DNA from 4 places in the Bradyrhizobium sp. SZCCHNS1050 genome. Region 1 is predicted to be linked to each of the others. Evidence: predicted binding sites of a transcription regulator. Region 1 holds the regulator's gene; each other region holds the start of a gene.
What was found. Region 1 encodes PhoB, which activates phosphate uptake and scavenging genes when phosphate is short. Its sites were predicted from a motif close to TGTCATNNANCTGTCAT; they were not measured.
Positions count from the first base shown of each region.

Region 2: the regulator PhoB is predicted to act here: its motif matches at 1,843-1,859, upstream of phnC (phosphonate ABC transporter ATP-binding protein).
Region 3: the regulator PhoB is predicted to act here: its motif matches at 2,480-2,496, upstream of QX094_RS28750 (DUF47 domain-containing protein).
Region 4: the regulator PhoB is predicted to act here: its motif matches at 1,671-1,687, upstream of QX094_RS00270 (Orn/Lys/Arg decarboxylase N-terminal domain-containing protein).

Region 1 is NZ_JAUETR010000001.1:989,153-992,916, forward strand. It holds gene QX094_RS04655 (HoxN/HupN/NixA family nickel/cobalt transporter) at 1-136, opposite strand, end outside; gene QX094_RS04660 (trypsin-like serine protease) at 313-1,629, opposite strand; gene phoB (phosphate regulon transcriptional regulator PhoB) at 1,777-2,484, opposite strand; gene phoU (phosphate signaling complex protein PhoU) at 2,501-3,217, opposite strand; gene pstB (phosphate ABC transporter ATP-binding protein PstB) at 3,248-3,764, opposite strand, start outside.
Region 2 is NZ_JAUETR010000001.1:622,929-626,692, reverse strand. It holds gene QX094_RS02865 (alpha-D-ribose 1-methylphosphonate 5-triphosphate diphosphatase) at 1-1,139, opposite strand, end outside; gene QX094_RS02860 (DapH/DapD/GlmU-related protein) at 1,136-1,798, opposite strand; gene phnC (phosphonate ABC transporter ATP-binding protein) at 1,973-2,782, shown strand; gene phnD (phosphonate ABC transporter substrate-binding protein) at 2,862-3,764, shown strand, end outside.
Region 3 is NZ_JAUETR010000002.1:932,292-936,055, forward strand. It holds gene QX094_RS28740 (peptide chain release factor 3) at 1-631, opposite strand, end outside; gene QX094_RS28745 (anion permease) at 772-1,779, opposite strand; gene QX094_RS28750 (DUF47 domain-containing protein) at 1,794-2,438, opposite strand; gene QX094_RS28755 (branched-chain amino acid ABC transporter permease) at 2,582-3,550, opposite strand; gene QX094_RS28760 (branched-chain amino acid ABC transporter permease) at 3,552-3,764, opposite strand, start outside.
Region 4 is NZ_JAUETR010000001.1:56,175-59,938, forward strand. It holds gene QX094_RS00260 (histidine phosphatase family protein) at 1-534, opposite strand, end outside; gene cobT (nicotinate-nucleotide--dimethylbenzimidazole phosphoribosyltransferase) at 534-1,589, opposite strand; gene QX094_RS00270 (Orn/Lys/Arg decarboxylase N-terminal domain-containing protein) at 1,732-3,764, shown strand, end outside.

The DNA.
Region 1 (3,764 bases):
AGAGCGCGAACGCCCAGGCCCAGGCGAGCGCGTTGGCGGCGACCAGCCCGCCGACGAGCGCAACGTTGCGGCCGGGCTGCGATCGCCACCACAGCAGCCGAGGGGCACGAGGATGATCAATTTGAACAATCGTCATACTCGGACTATAGCAAGAGCCAGGCCAGTTCGGTAAAGCCCCCCGCTGCAGGCAAAAACTGCAGGAAAACGTGGGCGGCCCTTCCCGGATTGCCCTCTCGCTTGGCAACCCGCTATCCAGTCACGCACAGATCATGACCAGCGGCGGGACATCTTCTTCTCTCGCCCCTCCTTCGCTCACCGCATCGAGGCACTCTGTGCCGTGATCTCGCGCCGCACGACCGCCTCGAACTGGCTCGCGGGGGCGGCGAACATCAGCCGGGTCTCCTCGTGGAACGCCGAGAAGATGCCGACCACGGCCGGCTGTCCGCCGACGTCGGCCATGATGGGGGAGCCCGAATAGCCGAAATTGGCGAGGCAATGCACCGTCAGCAGCATCTCGTCCTTGGTCATGCCGGCGCTGCAATTGCGCTGGCCGGTCGGCGAATAGCGCCGCTCCTGGCCATAGCCGATCTCGGAGATGGTTCCGGCCGTGGTCGCAGCCTGCAATTCCTCGCGCGTCAGCGCCCTGACCTCAACCGGCTTCGACGGCAGCGCGTCCTTCAGCACGATCAGTGCCCAATCGGCGGGCGAGCGGTCGAGCGACCATCTGTCGTGCCGGGTCGGGACGAAATCGGGCGCCACGATCAGCTTGTCGGCGACCGACGATGCCGCCGGCGTGCCCCTGTTCATGCCGGCCAGGAAGCGGACGTTGCCGGGGCTGACCTGCGCCACGCCGTTGAACACGCAATGCGCCGCGGTGAGCACGACGCGCGGCGCGACCAGCGTGCCGGTGCACCAGCCGCCGGTCGAGTATTGCGCGACGGTGACGACGCCGATCGACGACGCCGGCCACGAGGTGGGATCGACGACCTCGCCGATGTGGCGGTCGAGCCCGAGCAGTTGCTCCGGACGCGGAGCGGCGATGCCGGCCTCCGCCGATTCCGGCTTCGGCCGCCAGGCCGCAATGGCACTCTGGGCCTGGACGCGCTGCGGCTCGGTCAACTTGACCCGCTGCACGTCGCGGCCGGCCGATCGCACGCCGCTACGGCCCGCCATCACCAGCCAGGCATAGCCCTGCACGACGTCCTGTTTCACACCGCGGCCGTCGAGCAGCATCAGGCCGAGCATGTATTGCGACTGGGCGAAGCCCTGCGCCGCGGCGCGGCTGAACCAGCGGCCGGCTTCGCCGTAATTGCTCGCAACACCTTCGCCGTTGACGTAGGCGATGCCGAGATAGTGTTGCGCGACAGCGAGCCCCTGATCGGCGGCCTTGCGGTACCACGCCAGCGCCTCGGCGGGGTTGCGCGGTTGGCCCCAGCCGAAGGCGTGCATGAAGCCGACGTCGAACTGCGCCCGCGCATCGCCCTTGGCGGCCAGCGGCAGCAGCCGTCGCATCGCCGCCGCATGCTGCCCGTTGCCTGCCGCCGCGACCGCGTCTTCGAGCTCGGCGGCCGTGGCGCCCGCCGCGCCGCCGAGCAGCACGGCAAGAGATATGATGATGGTCTTGATCAAGGGCGTCCGCTGGGACCGAAACATCGTGACGGGCCACGAAGCAGACACGATCAAGACGGCGGCGGCGTGGCGGAAAGCGGACCGCGATCTCCTCAATCGGGCCGCCTCGCGTCTCACACCTGCTGCGTCCTCACGCCCGATCGCCCCTTACACCTGCTCGCTCTTGGCGAAGCGATCATCGAGCGCATAACCGGCGCCGCGCACGGTGCGGATCGGGTCCTGCTCGCGGCCGGGATTGAGCAGCTTGCGCAGGCGGCCGATATGGACGTCGACGGTGCGCTCGTCGATGTAGATGTCGCGGCCCCAGACACTGTCGAGCAGCTGCTCGCGGCTGAACACGCGGCCGGGATGCTCCAGGAAGAACTCGAGCAGGCGGTATTCGGTCGGACCGAGATCGATCGGCCGCCCCGAGCGCGCCACGCGGCGTTTCTCGCGGTCGAGCTCGATGTCGCCATAGGACAGCACGGTCGCCAGCCGCTCCGGACTCGCCCGCCGCAGCAGGCCTTTCACCCGCGCCAGAAGCTCCGGCACCGAGAACGGCTTGACGATGTAGTCGTCGGCGCCGGTCGCGAGGCCGCGCACGCGCTCGCTCTCCTCCCCGCGTGCGGTGAGCATGATGATCGGCAACTGCCGGGTCTCGGTCCGCGCCCGCAGGCGGCGGCACAGCTCGATGCCGGACAGGCCCGGCAGCATCCAGTCGAGCACGACGAGATCGGGAACACGCTCCTTCAGGCGCGTGTCGGCTTCGTCGCCGCGCGCCACGGTCTCGACCTCGTAGCCTTCGGCCTCGAGGTTGTAGCGCAGCAGCGTCGTCAGCGCCTCCTCGTCCTCCACCACCAGAATTCGGGCGCCCATGTCTGAACCGTCTCTCTCAGTTGCCGGGGATCGTCGATGCGAAGCTCGTCATGTCGCCCTTCGGGCGCTTGTCCATGATCTGCTGGCCTTCGATCATATAGAACACCGTCTCGGCGATGTTGGTCGCGTGATCGCCGATGCGCTCGATATTCTTGGCGCAGAACATCAGGTGGATGCAGAACGAGATGTTGCGCGGATCCTCCATCATGTAGGTCAGGAGCTCGCGGAACAGCGAGGTGCAGATGGCATCGACTTCCTCATCGCCCTTCCACACCGTCATCGCCGCCGGCAAATCGTGCGCGGCATAGGCGTCCAGCACCGTCTTGACCTGCGACTGCACGAGATCGGTCATGTGCTCGAGCCCGCGGATCAGCTTCAGCGGATGGAAGTCGCTCTCCAGCGCCGCGACGCGCTTGCCGATGTTCTTGGCGAGATCGCCGATACGCTCCAGATCGGTCGCCACGCGCATCGCGCCGACGATCTCACGCAGGTCGACCGCCATCGGCTGTCGCCGGGCGATGGTAAGAACGGCGCGCTCCTCGATGATGCGTTGCAGCTTGTCGACCTCGGCGTCGGTGGCGACCACCTTCTGGCCGAGCGCGATGTCGCGCCGCACCAGCGCATCGACGGAATCGACGATCAGCCGCTCCGCGAGGCCGCCCATCTCCGATACCAGACGGGTGAGGTCCTGCAGATCGCTGTCGAACGCCTTGGCGGTATGTTCACTGGCCATGATGATCTCCTGAAGACAATGTCGTCGGCGTCAGCCGAACCGGCCGGTGATATAATCCTGGGTCCGCCGATCGCTCGGCGAGGTGAAGATCTTGCTGGTGTCGTCGAACTCGATCAGCTCCCCGAGATACATGAAGGCGGTCTTGTCGGAGACGCGCGCCGCCTGCTGCATGTTATGCGTCACGATGGCGATCGTATAGTTTTCGGCGAGTTCCTGGATCAGCTCCTCGACCTTGGCGGTCGAGATCGGATCGAGCGCCGAGCACGGCTCGTCGAACAGGATCACCTCCGGCCGGACCGCCACGGTACGCGCGATGCACAGCCGCTGCTGCTGGCCGCCGGACAGCGACAGGCCCGAGGCGTTGAGCTTGTCCTTGACCTCGTTCCACAGCGCGCCGCCGCGCAGCGCCTTCTCGACCCGGTCGTCCATCTCCGACTTGGAGATCTTCTCATAGAGGCGGATGCCGAAGGCGATGTTCTCGTAGATCGTCATCGGGAACGGCGTCGGCTTCTGGAATACCATGCCGACCCGGGCACGCAGCAGGTTC
Region 2 (3,764 bases), 370 kb from region 1:
GTCTCGGTGAGATAGACCAGCCGGCCGGACGCGATCACGGCGACGACATGGGGGCGCAACGGCACGCGGTCGTCGACCAGAATGATATCGGCGCGGCGGCCCTCGGCGAGCGTGCCGCGGTCCGCCAGCCCGGCTGCGCGTGCAGGGCTGCCCGAGATCAGATCCCAGGCGCGCGCCAGCGGAAGAACGCCGTCGGCCGCAAGCCGGTACGCTGCCAGCAGCGGCGCTGGATAGTAGTAGTCGGAGGCCAGCACCGAGCAGAGGCCCTTGGCGATCATGTCGCTGGCCTTCGTCCACCCGGTATGGCTGCCGCCACGGACGACGTTGGGCGCGCCGAATACGATCGCGTCGTCCCCTTGAGCGGCCTCGCGCGCGGTCTCCTCATTGACCGGAAACTCTGCGATGGTCACTCCCTGGCTGCGAAACGCCTTGCGCATGGCCGGGCTGTTGTCGTCATGCGACAGCATGCGGACACCAGCCTTGCGTGCGATCTCGGCCAGCCGCGCGATCGAGGCCGGAACGGCGTCGGCGCGAGCGGCGATGCGCGCGACCAACCGGTCGAACTCCGCGCCGGGCAGGCCGGTGCGGTCGACCATGCGCTGGCGCTTGTGCGGCTTGTCCAGACTCGCCACCGTCGAATCCATGTGATCGTTGAAGGCGAACAGGTCAACGCGCCGGTCGGCGAGCCACCGGCCGATCTCCTCCTCATCGTCGAGATTGAAGGTCTCGTGACGCAGATGAAAGCGCGTGTCGGCTGCGAGCCGCGGGCGCAGCGCTTCGATCGATTCGAGCAGGCGCCGCGCATTGTCGGCGCTGCGCAGGCCCGGCTCCCATGACCAGGTCGTCGCGTGAAAGACCGTGGTGATGCCATTGCTGATGGCCTGGCGGTCGCTGTCGATCAGCGCAACGTCTGTCGGGAAATCGACCCCGGCGCGCGGCATCATCTGGCGCTCGAACGCATCACCATGAATGTCGACGATGCCGGGAAGCACGGTGAGCCCCTCCGCATCGAGTTCGAGACCCGACCGGCGTCCCGGTGTCCCGATGCCGGCGATCACGCCGCCGGATATGATCAAGGAGGTGTCGACGAAGTCGGTATCGACGAGGCAGCGGCCTCGCGAGATGGAGATATCGGTCATGGGGCGGCACTCTGCCGCACCGAGACGCGTGCGTCGAGGGCAGCCTCGTATTTGTCGAGAAACGCGGTGATCGCGAGCTTGCGGAAATCCGGCAGCGCCGCGCGCAGCGCCTCGTGATTCCAATCCCACCACGCCAGATCCAGCAGCCGCTGCTCGACCTCGCGCGGAAACCGGCGCTTGATCGGGCGCGCCGGATTGCCGGCGACGATGGTATAGGCCGCAACGTCCTTGGTGACGATGGCGCCGGCCGCCACGACCGCGCCGGTGCCGATGTTGCGGCCCGGCAGCACGATCGCGCCATGGCCGATCCAGACATCGTGTCCGATCTGGACATGATGCTCTCTCCGCCAGGCGAAGAACTCCGCATCGTCCGGCTCTCCTGGGAAATAGGCGCTGGCGCGATAGGTGAAATGGGCCTGCGTCGCCCGCTGCATCGGGTGGTTGCCCGGATTGATCCGGGTCATCGCCGCGATCGAGCAGAACTTCCCGATCCTCGTGTAGGTGATCTGGGAATCGTTGACCACATAGGAGTAGTCGCCCATCGTCACCTCCTGCAGGATGGTGCGGGCGCCTATCTCGCAATAGGCGCCGAGCGTCACGTCCTGGAGCTTGGCCGAAGGGTCAACGGTAGGTTCAATCGAAAGCGACTTGCCGGCCATCTCGCGTCCTGTCTCTACGCCTGTGAGGGTGTTGGATCTCCCTTATGACAGAGGCGTGACATCTGCATGACTGCGGCCAGCGTGTGGACGGATGTGGCGCCGCAGTGTCGCTGTCACATAACTGTAGAATCCAGACGTTAGCGATAGGCCAAAGCGAGGCGTCTGGAGAATTCAATGCTGGTGGTGGATGGCCTGACGTGCCGTTTTGGCATGAAAGCCGCAGTCGACAATGCATCCTTCTCTGTTGCACCGGGCAGCTTCGTCGGCGTGATCGGGCGTTCCGGCGCCGGCAAGTCGACCCTGCTGCGGTCCATCAATCGCCTGAGCCCGGTGAGCGGCGGCCGCATCCTCTTCAAGGATCTCGACGTGACGGCGCTGCGCGGCCGTGACCTGCGGCAGTGGCGCGCGCGCTCGGCGATGATCTTCCAGCAGTTCAATCTGGTCGGCCGATTGGACGTGCTGACGAACGTGCTGATGGGGCGACTGGCCGAAATCCCGTCGTGGCGCTCGCTGGCGCAGCTCTGGCCAGCGGAGGATGTCGCCATGGCGCTGTCGGCGCTCGAGCAGTTCGACATGGCCTCCCTCGCCGCGCAGCGCGCCGATCAGCTCTCGGGCGGGCAGCAGCAGCGCGTCGCGATCGCGCGCGCGATGGTGCAGAACCCCGAGATCATTCTCGCAGACGAGCCGATCGCCTCGCTCGATCCCCGTAACACCAAGATCGTGATGGACGCGTTGCTGCGCATCAACAAGCATTTCGGCATCACCGTCGTCTGCAATCTGCATTCGCTCGATCTGGCGCGCAGCTATTGCGATCGCCTGATCGGCATGGCGACCGGACGGATCGTGTTCGACGACGTGCCGTCGGCGCTGACGGCGCAGATCGCACGTGAACTCTACGATCTCGAGGCGGACGAGGTGATGGGTTCGATCCATCCGGCACCGGCGGCAACGGTGCCGGTACTCGGCGAAGCGGCCGTGGCCTGAGACGCGGATTTCTGCAAGCTCGAGCTTCCGCATGGCGCGGGGGCGAGACCTGTTACTTACTGCAACAAGAGGGCATGTTATGATCAATCGTCGCATCGTTCTGGCGGGCGTCGCTGCGCTGGCTTTCACGGCCTCGGCGTCAGCCGAGGACTGGAAGGCGAAGTATCCTGAGCTGACCTTCGCCGTGGTCCCGGCAGAGAACGCCTCGGGTGTCACCGAGCGCTGGACGCCTTTCGTGAACTATCTCTCGAAAGAGCTGGGCGTGAAGGTGACGCTGCGCATCGCCAACGATTATGCGGCCGTGATCGAAGGCCAGCGCGCCGGCAACATCCACATCGCGAGCTACGGTTCGGCCTCGTTCGCCCGCGCCCGGCTCACCGGGGTCAAGACCGATGCCTTCGCCAACGACATCAACTCCGACGGCAGCACCGGCTACTATTCGGTGTTCTTCGTCAAGGCGAGCAGCCCGTACCGGAAGGTCGAAGACCTCAAGGGCAAGAATCTCGGCCTCGTCGATCCGAACTCAACGTCGGGCAACAACGTGCCCCGCTTCGAGCTCAACAAGATGGGCGTGACCGACGCCGAGACGTATTTTGGCAAGGTTGTCTTCACCGGCAGCCACGAGAACGCGGTGCTGGCCCTGTCGCAGGGGACTGTCGACATCGCGGCCAACCAATGGACGAGCGACAACGACTCGACGCTGGCGCAGATGCTGACCAAGGGCATGCTGAAGAACGCTGACGGTTCGCCGATGAAGAAGGACGACTTCCGCATCATTCACAAGTCGGCGCCGATCATCAACGGCCCCTACGCCTACAACACCGACCTGCCGGCCGATCTGAAATCGGCGATCGCCAAGGCCTTCTTCGATGCGCCGATCAAGGACAAGGCCGCCTTCGACCGTCTCTCCGACGGCCAGAAGAAGGGCTTCCACCCTGCCACGACGAAGGACTGGGATGGCACGATCGACCTGATCAAATTC
Region 3 (3,764 bases), on a different contig from region 1:
CGGTCTTGGCGCCGCCGCCTTCGAGCAGGCGCACGCCGCCGTCGCGGATGTCATAGGTGCCGATGAAGTCGCGGCCGCGGCCCACGGGCCAGGTCATCGGCGTGGTGTCGAGCGCCAACGTCTTCTCGATGTCGTCCAGCAGATCGAAGGTGTCGCGGCTCTCGCGGTCCATCTTGTTGATGAAGGTGATGATCGGGATGTCGCGGAGGCGGCAGACCTCGAACAGCTTGCGCGTGCGCGCCTCGATGCCCTTGGCGGCGTCGATCACCATGACGGCCGAGTCGACCGCGGTCAGCGTGCGATAGGTGTCTTCGGAAAAGTCCTCGTGGCCCGGCGTGTCCAGCAGGTTGAAGACGAGCCCTTCGAACTCGAAGGTCATCACCGAGGTGACGACCGAGATGCCGCGCTCGCGCTCGATCTTCATCCAGTCCGAGCGGGTGTTGCGGCGCTCGCCCTTGGCCTTGACCTGGCCGGCGAGGTTGATGGCGCCGCCGAACAGCAGCAGCTTCTCGGTCAGCGTCGTCTTGCCGGCGTCCGGGTGCGAGATGATGGCGAAGGTGCGCCGGCGCGCGACCTCGTCGGAGAGCGCGGAGCGGGACGGCTGTTCGGTCGTCAAACTTGTATCGGACATGAGGCGGCGGACGTCGTTTCGGGGCCAGAGAGCGGGCGATTTGATGGGAAAGGCGCGGGATCACGGCCGCCGCGCGCCCTCCATATAGGCGTTTTGCACCGCAACTCCAACCGGCGAGTTGCCCCCTCGCCCGCCCCGGATCAGTGCCGGAGCACCGACACCAGCCAGAACGTCAGCGCCGAGACGATGGCCGAGGCCGGAATCGTGAAGATCCAGGCATAGACGATCGATCCGGCCACGTTCCAGCGCACCGCCGAGGCACGGCGAGCGGCGCCGACGCCGACGATGGCGCCGGTGATGGTGTGGGTGGTCGACACCGGCACGCCGAGGAACGTCGCCAGGAACAGCGTGATGGCGCCGCCGGTCTCGGCGCAGAAGCCCTGCATCGGGTTGAGCTTGGTGATGCGCAGGCCCATGGTGCGGACGATGCGCCAGCCGCCCATCAGGGTGCCAAGCGCCATCGCCGCCTGGCACGACAGCACGACCCAGAACGGCACCGTGAACTGCTCGCCGAGATGGCCCTGCGAGTACAACAGCACGGCGATGATGCCCATCGTCTTCTGCGCGTCGTTGCCGCCATGGCCGAGCGAATAGAGCGAGGCCGAAGCGAATTGCAGGATGCGGAAGGCGCGGTCGACCGCGAACGGCGTCGAGCGCACCGAGGCCCAGGACACGATCGCGACCAGGATCATCGCCAGCACCAGCCCGACCAGCGGCGACAGCACGATCGCCAGCACGGTCTTGGACAGGCCGCTCCAGACGGTGGCCGAGATGCCGGCCTTGGCGACCCCTGCCCCGACCAGCCCGCCGATCAGCGCGTGCGAGCTCGACGACGGAATGCCGGCCGCCCAGGTGACGAGGTTCCAGACGATGGCGCCGACCAGCGCAGCGAAGATCACCTGCGCGTCGACGATCGCGGGATCGATGATGCCGGTGCCGATGGTCTGGGCGACGTGGAGGCCGAACACGCCGAACGCCACGAAGTTGAAGAATGCGGCCCAGAACACCGCATATTGCGGCCGGAGCACGCGGGTCGAAACGATGGTCGCGATCGAGTTGGCGGCGTCGTGCAGGCCGTTGAGGAAATCGAAGGCGAGTGCGACGGCGATGAGGCCGACCAGGATCGGAAGGCCGAGTTGAGCGTCCACGGCGCGGCCCTACCCTAGACCTGTTCGATCATGATCGAATTGATCTCGTTGGCGACGTCGTCGAAGCGGTCGGCGACCTTCTCCAGATGGTCATAGATCTCGGCGCCGACGATGAAGTCCATCGTGTTGGCGTTGCGGTGCTTGAGGAACAGCTCCTTCAGCCCGATGTCGTGGAGATCGTCGACCCGTCCCTCGAGCTTGGTCATCTCCTCGGTGATCGCGGTGATCATCGGCACGTTCTGGCCGATCGCCTGCAACAGCGGCAACGCCTTTCCGATCAGGTTGGCGCAGTCGACCAGCAAGGTGCCCATCTCGCGCATGGTCGGCTCGAACTCCTTGACCTCGAACAGCACCACGGCCTTGGCGGTCTGCTGCATCTGGTCGATGGCGTCGTCCATCGAGGTGATCAGGTTCTTGATGTCGCCGCGGTCGAACGGGGTGATGAAAGTGCGGCGGACAGCGGTCAGCACTTCGCGGGTGATGTTGTCGGCCTCGTTCTCGAGCTGGCTGACGCGCTGGCAATGCCTGAGGATGTCGTCGCCGCCCTGCAGCATGTCCTGCAGCGCATGGGCGCCTTGAATCACCACCTTGTTGTGGCGGGCGAACAAATCGAAAAACCGCTCCTCCCGCGGGAGGACGGCGCGAAACCAGTGCAGCATGGGACGAGATCCATCCATTCCGAAACGGGCCAGGGCCGGCCCGTCACAGAACTGTCATACTCCGGATCGCGCACCAGCAGAAGCGGTGGCCGGATCATCCACCGCTTTCTGCCCTTTCGACGATCTCTTTTCAGATCAATTACTTAGAGGGATCGCTTGAACAGATGGGCGATTTCCCCGACGACGCCGCGGCGGAAGGTGAGCACGCAGGCGACGAAGATCACGCCCTGGATCACCGTCACCCACTGGCCGAACCCGGACAGATATTGCTGCATGCCGACGATCACGAACGCGCCGACGACGGGGCCGAACACGGTGCCGAGCCCACCGACCAGGGTCATGAGCACGATCTGGCCGGACATCCCGACCTCGACGTCGGTCAGCGAGGCATTCTGGGCGACGAACACCTTCAGCGCACCGGCGAGGCCCGCCAGCGTCCCCGACAGGATGAAGGCGAGCAGCTTGTAATGGTCGGTCTTGTAGCCCAGCGAGATCGCGCGCTGCTCGTTCTCACGGATCGATTTCAGCACCTCGCCGAACGGCGAGTTGATGGTGCGGAAGATCAGCAGGAAGCCGGCGAGGAAGCCGACCAGCACGACGTAATAGAGCACCGTCGGCTTGGACAGGTCGAGGATGCCGAACATCCGGCCCTGCGGAATGCCCTGGATGCCGTCCTCGCCATGGGTGAACGGCGCCTGCAGATAGATGAAGTACAGGAGCTGCGACAGCGCCAGGGTGATCATCGCGAAATAGATGCCCTGGCGTCGGATCGAGATGTAGCCGGTGATCACCGACAGGACGAACGATCCGGCGACGCCCGTCAGGATGCCGAGCTCGGGCGGCAGCCCCCACACCTTCAGCGCGTGGGCACTGCAATAGCCGGCCGTTCCCAGGAACATCGCATGGCCGAACGACAGCAGGCCGCCATAGCCGATCAGGAGGTTGAAGGCGCAGGCCAGCAGCGCGAAGCACAGCGCCTGCATGACGAAGAACGGGTACAGCCCGGTCCACGGCACGATCGCCAGCAGCGCTGTCATGATGACGAACACGATCATCTCGTCGCGCATCGCGCGCGGGGTGATCGGCAGGGTTGCGTCGGTGATGGATGTCATGTCAGGCCGCCCGTCCGGTCAGACCCGTCGGCTTCACCAGCAGCACCAGGACCATCAGAACGAAGACCACGGTGTTGGAAGCCTCGGGATAGAAATATTTGGTCAGTCCCTCAATCACGCCGAGCAGGAAGCCGGTGATGATCGAGCCCATGATCGAACCCATGCCGCCGATCACGACCACCGCGAACACCACGATGATGATGTGCTCGCCCAT
Region 4 (3,764 bases), 930 kb from region 1:
TTCGAGCGTGATCCGCGTGCCGGGCCGGATGCGCAGGCTCCACAGCTGGCGCAGCGGCCAGCCGAGCAGATGCGAGAGCGCTGCGCGCATGGCGCCGCCATGCGCCACCACCAGAACCGGCGCAGGCTCGGGCCGGACAAGGATACGATGTGTTGCGCGCGCCACCCGCGCCTGCAAATCGGACCAGCTCTCACCGCCCGGCGCCCGGATTACAGCATCGGCATGGAAGGCGTCGAGCAAGGCTTCGCCTCCGGGCTCCGCGGCGATGTCGCGATGCGTCCGCCCGTCCCAGAGGCCGAAATCGAGCTCGCTCCAATCCGCGTCGATGTCCAGCGCGCAGCCGGTCAGCCGGGCATAATCCTCCGCTGCCGCACGCGCGCGCGCCAACGGCGAGCTGACGACGCTGTGCCAGATCCGGCTCCGCGTCTGCCGCCGGAATTGATCCCAGCCGAGGTCGCTGAGCGGCGGGTCGGTACGGCCGTCGAGATGGCCGTCCCGTCCTGTCGTCCCGTGCCGCAGCAGATCGATCCGCATCAGGCTTCGCGACCCGATACGGCGGCCTCGGCGAACGTCGCCATGCCGTTGTGGAGTGCGCAGGCGAGCCGGATGATCGGCAGCGCAGTGGCGGCGCCCGAGGCCTCGCCGAGCCGCAGATCGAGGTCGATCAGCGGACGGGCACCGAGCGCGTCGAGCACGATGGCGTGGCCGCGCTCGGCCGAGCGATGCGAGAACAGCAGCCACGGACGGCAGGAGGGATTGAGGCGGACGGCGACCAGCGCCGCGACCGAGACGATGAAGCCGTCGACCAGCACCGGCCAGCGCCGCTGCGCGGCGGCGACGATCGCGCCGGCCATCGCAATGATCTCGAAGCCGCCGACGGCAGCCAGGACGTCCGCGACGGCCGCTCCCGCCGTGAGCCCGTGTCGCCCCAACGCATCGGCAATCACCGCAGCCTTCCTCGCCCGTCCGTCGGCGTCGAGCCCGGTGCCGCTGCCGACGATGTCCGCGGGCGCGCATGACAGCAGCGCAGCGGCGATCGCTGCCGCCGACGTCGTGTTGCCGATCCCCATCTCGCCGAAGATCACGAGCTGCGGCGCGTGATCGGCCTGCCGCGCCACCGCGCGCCGTCCGGCGTCGGCCGCGAACGCAACCTCCTCCGGCGTCAGCGCCGCCCCGGTGCTGAAGTCGCGCGTGCCGCGCCGCGGCTTGTCGACGACGACACCGGGCACCGGCTCATCCGCCAGCGTACCGACATCGACCACCTCGAGCGGACAGCCCAGGCTGCGCACCAGCACCGAGATCGCTGCGCCACCGGCCGCGAAGTTGTGCAGCATCTGCACCGTCACTTCCGGCGGATACGCCGACACGCCCCGCGCCGCGATGCCATGATCCCCCGCGAACAGCACCACCGGGACCCGATCGGCCCCCGGCCGCTCCAACGCCTGCAGCGCCGCCAGCTCGACCGCCACCTGCTCCAATCGCCCAAGGGCACCAATCGGCTTGGTCAACTGGGCCTGGCGTTCCAGCGCCGCCTGCCGATGGAGCTCGGACGGGGCCACACAATCAAGGCTGATCCATTCGGGAAGCACCACGGATCCTTTCAGCATCACTCGGGTTCGGGACGATTGCCACCGCGAGGCGGCCGAGACAAGCTCCGTGAGGCGCCCTATTGTCATCGAACCGTCATCGAACGTGACGACAGGTGGCTGCCACCCAGCCCGAAAGACTCTCATGGAATACTTCCGCCGCTTCACCTTCCTGTTCGCCGCTCCCGTGTTCGAGACCGACGACCTTGCGGGCGTCCGCTTCAACCAGATCATCGAGGAGATCCAGCGCTCGGGCTTCGAGGTGGTGCGCGCCCGCAAGCTGGAGGACGCCGAGATCGCCGTGCAGACGGATGCCGCGATCGGCTGCATGGTCGTCGATTGGGGCAAGAAGGGCCTGGAAGGCAAGACGGCGTCGCTGATCAACCTGATGCGCCGTCGCGGACTGGACTTCCCGATCATCCTCCTGATCCGCCGCAAGCGGTTCGAGGATCTGCCGGTCGAGGTGCTCGACTTCATCGACGGATACGTCTTCCTGTCGGAGGAGACGCCCGCCTTCATCGCCAAGAACCTGGTCAGCCGGCTGAAGCAATATGCCGAGACACTGAAGACGCCATTCTTCGGCGCGCTGGTCGACTACGCCGAGGAAGGCAACCAGCTCTGGACCTGCCCCGGGCACAATGGCGGCGTGTTCTATAGCCGCAGCCCGATCGGCCGGGTGTTCGTCGAGCATCTCGGCGAGGCCGTGTTCCGGGACGACCTCGACAATTCCGTGCTCGATCTCGGCGATCTCCTGACCCATGAGGGGCCGGCGCTGCGCGCGCAGAAGGAAGCGGCGCAGATCTTTGGCGCCGAGAAGACCTATTTCGTCCTCAACGGTACCTCGACCTCCAACAAGGTCGTGCTCGGGGCCCTGGTCACCGACGGCGACCTCGTGCTGTTCGACCGCAACAACCACAAGGCCGCCCATCACGGCGCGCTACTGATCTCCGGCGGAGTCCCGATCTACGTCCCAACGGTTCGCAACCCCTGGGGCCTGATCGGCCCGATGCGCTGGGATCTGCTCGATGAGGAGCACCTCCGGCAACAGATCCGCGACAACCCGCTGGTCAAGGATCCTGACGCCTGGCGCAAGCCGCGCCCGTTCCGCGTCGCGGTGGTCGAGCAGTGCACCTATGACGGCACGATCCACAGCGCCGAAATGATCCTGAAGCGGATCGGGCACCTCTGCGACTACATCATGTTCGACGAGGCCTGGGCGGGCTTCATGAAATTCCACCCGCTCTACGCTGGCCGCTTCGCCATGGGCCTCGGCGATCTCGGGCCCGACGCTCCCGGCATCATCGCCACGCAATCGACCCACAAGCAGCTCGCGAGTTTCTCCCAGGCATCGCAGATCCACGTCAAGGACCGCCACATCAAGGGACAGCGGCGGCGGATCGAGCATCGCCGCTTCAACGAAAGCTTCATGCAGCACGCCTCGACCTCGCCGTTCTACCCGCTGTTCGCCTCGCTGGACGTCGGCGCGCAGATGATGAAGGGCCGCTCCGGCGAGGTCCTGTGGGACGACACGATCCGGCTTGGCATCGAGTTGCGCAAGAAGATCCGGGCGATGCGCCGCGAATTCGAGGAGAAGGAGAAGGATCCGGCGCGGCGCTGGTTCTTCGAGCCATTCGTTCCGGATCGCGTATCGATCCCCGATGCGGCCAATCCCGGGGCTAGCCACGACGTGGCCTGGGAGGCGCTCTCGACCGACCAGCTCGCGACCGATGCCGCGCTGTGGCAGCTCGCGCCCGGGGCGGCATGGCACGGCTTTCCGGATCTCGCCGCTGGCTTCACCATGACCGACCCCAACAAGCTGACCCTGCTCACCCCCGGCTTCGATCGCACCACCGGCGGCTATGCCGATCACGGCATCCCGGCTCCGATCGTCGCGCAATATCTGCGCGAGAACCGCATCGTGGCGGAGAAGAACGACCTCAACTCGTTGCTCTTCCTGCTGACGCCGGGGGTCGAGGCGAGCAAGGCCGGAACCCTGATCAGCGGTCTGGTCGCCTTCAAGCGGCTCCACGATGACAACGTGCTGCTGGAGGACGCGATTCCGGAGTTCACCCGCAAGCGCTTTGCGCGTTACGGCAAGCTGCGGCTGCGCGACCTCTGCGCCGAGATGCACCGCTTCTACCGCGAGGCCGAGGTGAGCGCGCTGCAGGCGAAGCAGTT